2 regions of the Bacillus sp. JK62 genome follow, and region 1 is predicted to be linked to the other one. Evidence: riboswitches for the same ligand, from Rfam matches in the RefSeq annotation. Region 1 holds a riboswitch; the other holds the start of a gene.
What was found. A riboswitch is a leader RNA that binds a small molecule or an ion and turns the genes downstream of it on or off. The one in region 1 is predicted to bind glycine.
Positions count from the first base shown of each region.

Region 1 (4,521 bases):
CAGGTTGATCCCTTCGCCTCCTGCTTCTGTAGCGATCAGCACCTGCACTTTGCCGCGGAAGAGATCCTTCATCCAGTCTTTTTTTCCGCGTTTAAATCCGCCTCTGAACGGAACGGAGCTTATGCCGTTCTGCTGAAGGAACCATTGCAGGTAAATCTGTGTCGCCCTGTATTCAGTAAAAATAATGACTTTGTCATTAATCTTTTGGATCAAGTCAACAACTTGAATCGCTTTTGAGTTTTGCGTGACTTGATTGATGCGGTCCATTAAATTAGCGATCGTCTGTTCATCGAATGCGGGCGCTTGTTTGTCTTTTTGGTCAAGCATTTTTTTGAGCGTCATATACACGGCTTCCCTGCTTGAACAGCACTCTCTTTGCAGCGTCATAATGGAAAATGCGCTTGCGGGCTTTTCCGTGCCGTTTTTCAGTGCGGCAATGTCATCGTAAAGCGCCTGTTCCGTCGGTGAAAAGGTGATCGGCACTGTTTCCACGTGGCGCTTCGTCCATGTAAGGCCGGTGTCGCTCCGCGTGTTGCGGATCATCACCTTATTGACGAGTTCTTTCAAATGCTCATGAGCGTCAATCCCGTCCTTCTGATTGAAGGTTTCTTGAAATCCGCTTTCGTTTCCTAAATGGCCGGGCTTTAACAGTGACACTAAATTGAAGATTTCTTCGATCCGGTTTTGAATCGGCGTCGCCGTCAGAAGCAGGCAGTATTTCTTCACAAGACTTCTCGCAAATTCATAATTTTTCGTTTTGCTGTTTTTGAGCTTGTGCGCCTCGTCAATAATGACGAGATCATACGGAATAGAAAGGACAATGTCTTTGTGAGGGGAGCGTTTGGCCGTATCAATAGAAGAAACGACGATATCGCACTGTTCCCACACATAGCTTTTCTTCTGTTCAACAGCGGGTATTAAAAACTTCTCCTGAAGCTCTTTCACCCACTGGGAAACGAGTGATGCCGGCACAAGAATCAGGATTTTTTTGGCCAGCCCGCGAATCATATATTCTTTTAAAATCAGGCCCGCTTCCACCGTTTTTCCGAGCCCTACTTCATCAGCCAAAATCGCCTTGCCGTTCATTTTTTCAACGACTTTCTGCGCGACCTCAAGCTGATGGGGAAGCGGAGTGAAATCGGGAAGGTACAAAGGAGCCCTCAACCCTTCGAATTCAGGAATGGCAAGGGTCTGCTGGACTTCAGCCGACAGTTTGTACATCTCCCAATTTGACCAGGGACCGTCCGTTTTCAGCCGCTCAGAAAACTCTCCCGGCCAGTTTGCATCAAATATGATCTCTGCTGTCATATGTAACAAAACCGCCTTTCTTTTAAAAAACTGATTTATCATAATTTTTGTTGCCGGACGTAAATGAGGGTGGTAGGATATAAGTAATGATTTCACTAAAAGATATTGCTTTAGTATGTCCATAAAATTGGTAAATATGAGCGAATGACAGCAAGGGGAGAGACTCGGACGAAAGATGGGCGTCCGGGCGCCGAAGGAGCAAACTGCGGAGTGAATCTCTCAGGCAAAAGAACTCTTGCTCGACGCAACTCTGGAGAGTGTCTGCACTTAGAAGAAGCAGGCCACCAAAGGGGACGTCTTTATGATATGTTCATAAAGTAAACTTTCAGGTGCCGGGACAGAGAAACCTTCATTTTCATGAGGTGTTTCTCTGTCCTTTTTTATATGTTTTTACAATGCGCCAATGACTGAAGGGGGAAGATGATGCTGAAACGAACACCGCTTTATGACGTGTATAAAGAATACAGCGGAAAAACGATTGATTTTGGAGGATGGGAGCTGCCGGTTCAATTTTCTTCTATTAAAGAGGAGCATGAAGCCGTCCGCACAAAAGCGGGACTGTTTGATGTGTCTCATATGGGGGAAGTTGAAGTATCCGGTAAAGACGCCCTGTCTTTTCTGCAAAAAATGATGACAAATGACGTTGCCGATTTAAAGCCGGGAAACGCGCTTTATACCGCCATGTGTTATCCTGACGGCGGTACGGTCGATGATTTGCTGATCTATCAGAAAAGCGAGAGCTGCTATCTGCTCGTGATAAACGCGTCTAATATTGAAAAAGACGTCGCCTGGCTGACGGAACATGCGGAAGGCGACGTCACGCTGACGAATCAGTCTGACGGGATTTCACTGCTTGCCGTTCAGGGGCCGAATGCCCAGACGGTTCTTGCGAAGCTGACTGAATGTGATTTGTCCTCCTTAAAGCCGTTTACATTTATTGACGAGGCGGACGTTGCCGGATGCCAAGTCCTGCTTTCAAGAACGGGCTATACCGGTGAAGACGGGTTTGAGTTATATTGCCGCAATGAAGATGCGGTTCATCTATTTAAGGAGATACTTGCAGCGGGAGAGCATGAAGGCCTCGTTCCGTGCGGCCTCGGCGCCCGTGATACGCTGAGATTTGAAGCGAAGCTTGCTTTATACGGTCAGGAATTGACGAAAGATATTACACCGATTGAAGCCGGAATCGGATTTGCCGTGAAACACAAGAAAGATTCCGATTTTTTCGGGAAATCTGTATTGCGTGAACAGAAAGAAAAAGGAGCCCCGCGAAAGCTGGTCGGACTTGAGATGATTGAAAAAGGGATTCCGAGACACGGGTACGCCGTGAAAAAAGACGGTGTTCCGATCGGGGAAGTCACGACAGGCACGCAATCTCCGACTTTAAAGAAAAATATCGGCCTTGCCTTAATCAAAACGGAATTCAGTGAAGTCGGAACGGAAGTAGAAGTGGAAATCCGTAAAAAAACGGTAAAAGCGAAGATTGTCCGCACACCGTTTTATAAACGTCCAAAACAGAGCTGAAAAAGGAGAGTCATATGAAGCATCGATATTTGCCCGCGACAGAACAGGATAAAAAAGAAATGCTGAAAGCCATCGGCGCAGAAACAATTGATGAACTGTTTGCTGATATTCCGGAAGATGTGAGGTTTCAAAAAGACTACCAAATTAAACAAGCAAAATCTGAAACGGAGCTGACGAGAGAGCTGACAAAGCTTGCGGCGAAAAATAAAGACGCTGTTACATATGCATCTTTTCTGGGCGCAGGAGTGTACGATCACTACCAGCCGGTTATCGTCGATCATGTGATTTCCCGATCAGAGTTTTACACGGCATATACGCCTTACCAGCCTGAAATTTCACAAGGGGAGCTGCAGGCGATTTTTGAATTTCAAACGATGATCTGTGAATTAACGGGAATGGATATCGCAAACTCCTCTATGTACGACGGGGGAACGGCGCTTGCGGAAGCGGCGATGCTTGCGTCGGGACATACGAAAAAGAAAAAAATCGTCATTTCCGCAGCCGTTCATCCGGAATCACGGGATGTTTTGAAAACATACGCAAAGGGCCAATATATTGAGGTTGTAGAGGTGCCCGCGAAAAACGGCGTCACAGATCTTGAAGCATTGGAACATGCCGTTTGTGATGAGACGGCCGCCGTGATCGTTCAGTATCCGAACTTCTTCGGACAAATCGAGCCGTTAAAGGACATTGAGCCGCTCGCACATAAAGGAAACAGCCAGCTGATTGTTTCTTCAAACCCGCTCGCGCTCGGTATTTTGACACCGCCCGGGGCATACGGAGCTGATATTGTCGTCGGGGACGCGCAGCCTTTCGGCATACCTGCGGCGTTCGGCGGCCCGCACTGCGGCTATTTTGCAGTAACGAAAAAACTGATGAGAAAGGTGCCGGGCCGGCTTGTCGGCCAAACGGAGGATGAAAACGGTCGAAGAGGTTTTGTTCTCACTCTTCAGGCGCGCGAGCAGCATATCAGAAGAGACAAAGCCACGTCTAATATTTGTTCAAATCAGGCGCTGAATGCTTTAGCGGCTTCAGTCGCGATGACGGCGCTCGGAAAAAACGGCGTCAAAGACATGGCCCGCCAAAATATATTGAAAGCTGATTACGCGAGACGCCAAGCGGAAAAAGCCGGCTTGCACGTAGCATTTGACGGCCCGATATTTAATGAATTTGCCGTCAGGCTGAATCTTCCCGTCAAGGAAGCAAACCGGCGGCTCCTGCAAGACGGCATCATCGGCGGATATGACTTAGGTCTTGCGTATCCGGAACTGGATCAGCATATGCTGATTGCCGTCACAGAGCTGAGAACGAAAGAAGAGATCGATTCGCTTATTGCGGGATTGGGGGATCAACATGAATAATCAAGATCAGGCGCTTATTTTTGAAATGTCCCGCGAAGGGCGTGTCGGTTACAGCCTTCCGGAGCTTGATGTGCCGGAAACAGAGCTTGAAAGCCTTCTTCCCGGTGACTATATCCGCGATGAAGACGCAAAGCTGCCGGAAGTATCAGAGCTTGATATTATGCGGCATTATACCGCTCTTTCTAAGAGAAACCACGGAGTTGATTCAGGCTTTTATCCGCTCGGCTCCTGTACGATGAAATACAATCCGAAATTAAATGAAAAAATTGCCCGGTTTGCAGGTTTTTCCGCTATTCATCCGCTTCAGGACGAGGACACAGTTCAGGGG
Region 1 is NZ_JBSJQA010000002.1:485,078-489,598, forward strand. Features, by position in the region: gene ACWJJ4_RS07705 (DEAD/DEAH box helicase) at 1-1,308, opposite strand, end outside; glycine riboswitch at 1,453-1,553, shown strand; gene gcvT (glycine cleavage system aminomethyltransferase GcvT) at 1,732-2,832, shown strand; gene gcvPA (aminomethyl-transferring glycine dehydrogenase subunit GcvPA) at 2,847-4,193, shown strand; gene gcvPB (aminomethyl-transferring glycine dehydrogenase subunit GcvPB) at 4,186-4,521, shown strand, end outside.

Region 2 (4,521 bases), on a different contig from region 1:
TCTCGATTTATTTGAGAGCTCCATTAAATCTTGCACCGACAGCGTAACCTGATCATTTACAAATACATTAATCGTGATAATGATATTAAAAATATCACGTTCATCTTTATAATCAGCCCATTGATCGCTATCAATATAGTTCCTAATTCGTTTCAGTTTCATTAAATTAAATTCAAGATCCTCAATAATCCCTTTTTGTCCTGACAGAAGCAATTCCAGCATATCCATTAAATAAAAAGTCAGCTCTCCCCGGTTTAAAGGTGCGGGAATTTCCTCTAATGCCTTATAATACTTATCTTTGTTCTTATTAACTGCGTAAGAAAAAGTGATGGCTGAATATTTTTCTAAATATCGGGACAAATAACTCCCAACGATAAGGCGTCCTGTTCTTCCATTGCCGTCATAAAAAGGATGAATGTATTCATAGTAGTAATGAGCTGTCATGTAACGATACAGCTGAGGATGTGTTTCATCATGAAGATAAGCAATTAAAGCCTCAAGCGCTTCTGTTATCTTCTGTTCAGAATTGACGCCGATATGGGTGGTCATGTTCCCATCGTTCACTTCAACATAGCCTTTTCTGAACAGCTCACCATCCGGCGCATCTTCTGCTCCGATTTCATCTGCGACCAGCTCGTCGTATAATTCCCTAAAGTCATGAATGCTTGTAAACGACGGAATTCGGTCTATAAATTGATATGTTTTCATCAATCCGACAAACCGCTTATGTGAGGGCTCGGATTGTTCTAACGCTTTAAGAGCCTCTTTCAATTCTTTTTTTGTACTGCGAATTCCTTCAATTTCATTATTACTCTGTGCTTCATTAATAATTAATTTATCAAAATAAGGTTTGACGGCAAATTCGGGGAGCTGACTGATAAGGGATGAAATTTTGGAACTGTTTAACAACACTTCATTATTCAGCTTCATGAGACTATGTGTATTTACATAGAATAGCTCAAATGAATCGTCCGTGGGTCGGCCTTTTCGGAACCCCCGTATGTTTAATGATGTTGAATAACTGCCATAGCTGCTCGTTCTCTTTTTAAATTCTTTCTCATATGAATCAGCATCCATTTTATAAAAAAGCTTAGATAACTTCTCATACTTCATATCATCACCTCGCTTAATTTAAAATTATACACTTTTTTTAAATTATACAATCATTATAGCCTGATTTCTAACAAATATTCTCGCTTTCCAATCAAAACAAAAAACGGCATACTGCATGGCAGTACACCGTCTGAAGCCATTCAATCTGTCTATCTCCCTCTCGCCCGATAGATGAGAAATAATCCAATAAACCACAGCGGCGTCAGCAGCAAAGCCGGGCGCGTCGCATCCGCAAACAGCATAATCACCAGAATGACGGCAAACAGCGACAGCACGGCGTAATTGATAAACGGCGCAAACGGCGCCTTGAAAGACGAGCTTGCGTGTAAGTCCGGACGGGTTTTCCTGTATCTGATATGACAGACAAGAATCACGCCCCACACCCAAATGAAACAAATCGCGCTGATGGTGGTCACGATGCCAAAGGCCGCTTCCGGTATCAATTTGCTTAAAAGAGCGCCAGCTGACAGCACAATAACCGATATCCATAACGCGCGGCTCGGCACATGATTTTTATTCAGCTTCGCAAAACTTGCCGGCGCCTGTTTCGTTTTGCTTAAGTTATACAAAATCCGGCTTGTTGAAAACATCCCGCTGTTACAAGCAGAAGCGGCAGACGTTAATACGACAAAATTAATAATTCCCGCGGCCAACGGAATGCCGACCAGACTGAAGGTCTTTACAAATGGACTTTCCGTTGCATTCAGCTGCATCCACGGATTAATACATAAAAGAATGATCAATGCCCCGACGTAGAAAAATAAAATCCGCAATGGAATTTTATTGATAGCGGACGGAATATTTTTTTTCGGATTTGACGTTTCCGCCGCTGATACACCCACTAATTCCACACCGACATAGGCGAAGATCACCATCTGGAACGAAAGCAAAAAGCCTGAAAATCCGTTCGGAAACAAGCCGCCGTACTCCCACAGATTCGCCGCTGAAACCGTTCCGGTATGCGTTTTGAACCCAATCACCAGCAGAACCACCCCGATGACAATTAACGCGAGAATCGTGACTACCTTAATTAAGGCGAACCAAAACTCCAATTCTCCAAAAATCTTAACCGTTAACAGATTAAGCCCTAATAAAATGAGCAAACAGATAAGTGCCGGAATCCACTGCGGAATATCAAACCAATATTTCACATACACACCGACGGCGATCACATCCGCCATAGCCGTCATAATCCAGCAAAACCAATAGGTCCAGCCGGTGACAAACGCTGCACGCGGTCCTAAATACGCCTCGGCTATATCCGTTAATGATTGGTACCCCGCTTTAGATAACAGCAGTTCTCCCAGCGCCCGCATGACGAAAAAAAGCGCAATACCTACAATAAAATACGCAAAGATGATAGAAGGACCCGCCAGCTGAATCGCCTTACCGGACCCTAAAAACAATCCGGTGCCGATCGTGCCGCCAATGGCGATCAGCTGCACGTGCCGATTCGATAAGTCCCTCTTTAGCTCTCGCTGCTCCACATCTGACTCCTCCTTACCTCTCTAGTGAACGACGAGCAAAAAAAGCCAATAAAAAAAGAGATTGGATGCCCTCCAATCTCATGGTCATAAGAATATCAAATTATATTTGCGCCGCTGACAATCAACAGCATGACAAATACATATTCGGTACTCTTCTGTCCTTTTGCCTGAGATTGTGAACCCTTCGGCGCCGCGGAAAACCCGCGGTCTCTCCAGAAGCCGCTCCTGCTGTAGTGCGACCCACAGCAATCATAGCCTGCTACGTATTAAGTTTCCGATAGAAATAACTATCAGCTAACTTTTTATTTTAATGGAAGTTGAATTCATTGTCAATAGGGGGATGAGCTCACGGCGTTATCCCGGTCCAATTTTCGATGCCTGAAGCGCCGTATTTTCCGTTTTCATTGTCTCAAAAAGGCGTTATGCGGTACTATCATATAAGGTCTAATCATTTAAACATTATGTCATACTTTAAATTCACTTTATCATACAATTGCTCGTAAATAAAAAGGGGATGGACGAGATTGGAAACCAAATATTTAGATCTGCTCGCACAAAAATACGATTGTGAAGAAAAAGTGGTCACGGAAATCATTAATCTGAAAGCGATACTGAACCTGCCGAAAGGAACCGAGCATTTCGTCAGTGATCTGCACGGGGAGTATCAGGCATTCCAGCACGTGCTGCGGAACGGTTCAGGAAGAGTAAAAGAGAAGATCCGCGATATTTTCAGCGGCGTCATTTACGATAGAGAAATTGATGAACTGGCGGCTTTGGTCTATTACCCGGAAGACAAACTGAAGCTGATCAAACATAATTTTGATACGAAAGAGGCATTAAACGAGTGGTATAAAGAAACGATTCATCGGATGATTAAGCTCGTTTCTTATTGTTCTTCCAAGTACACCCGCTCCAAATTGCGCAAAGCACTGCCCGCCCAATTTGCTTATATTTCCGAAGAGCTGCTGTACAAAACAGAACAAGCCGCCAACAAGGAACAATACTACTCCGAAATCATAGAACAGATCATTGCGCTCGGCCAGGCCGATAAGCTGATCACCGGTCTTGCCTACAGCACGCAGCGATTGGTGGTCGACCATCTGCATGTGGTCGGCGATATTTACGACCGCGGACCGCAGCCGGATAAAATCATGGAAGAACTGATCAACTATCATTCAGTGGATATTCAATGGGGGAATCATGATGTTCTCTGGATAGGCGCTTATTCCGGCTCAAAAGTATGCCTGGCAAATATTATCCGCATCTGTGCCCGCTATGACAATCTGGATATTATTGAAGACGTTTACGGCATCAATCTGAGACCGCTATTGAACCTTGCCGAAAAATATTACGATGATAACCCGGCTTTCCGCCCGAAAGCGGACGAAAACAGACCGGAAGATGAGATTAAACAAATCACAAAAATTCATCAGGCGATCGCGATGATCCAATTCAAGCTTGAGAGCCCGATTATTAAGAGACGGCCGAACTTTAATATGGAAGAACGGCTGTTACTGGAAAAGATTGATTATGACCGCAATGAAATCACGCTGAACGGAAAAACGTATCAACTGGAAAACACCTGCTTTGCGACGGTGAATCCCAAACAGCCTGACGAGCTGTTAGAAGAAGAAGCAGAAGTCATGGACAAGCTGCTGTTTTCTGTCCAGCACTCCGAAAAGCTGGGCCGCCATATGAATTTTATGATGAAAAAAGGCAGCCTGTATCTGAAATATAACGGCAACCTGTTGATTCACGGCTGTATTCCCGTCGATGAAAACGGAAGCATGGAAACGATGATGATAGAGGATAAAGCTTATGCGGGCCGTGAGCTGCTCGATGTATTTGAACGGTTCTTACGTGAAGCGTTTGCCCATCCGGAAGAAACCGATGATCTGGCGACAGATATGACGTGGTACTT
Region 2 is NZ_JBSJQA010000001.1:119,931-124,451, reverse strand. Features, by position in the region: gene ACWJJ4_RS00640 (Fic family protein) at 1-1,113, opposite strand, end outside; gene ACWJJ4_RS00635 (amino acid permease) at 1,263-2,600, opposite strand; glycine riboswitch at 2,746-2,826, opposite strand; gene fbp (fructose-1,6-bisphosphatase) at 3,125-4,521, shown strand, end outside.
Region 2: it holds a riboswitch for glycine, as region 1 does, so the genes downstream of both, ACWJJ4_RS00635 (amino acid permease) here and gcvT (glycine cleavage system aminomethyltransferase GcvT) in region 1, are expected to answer to the same signal.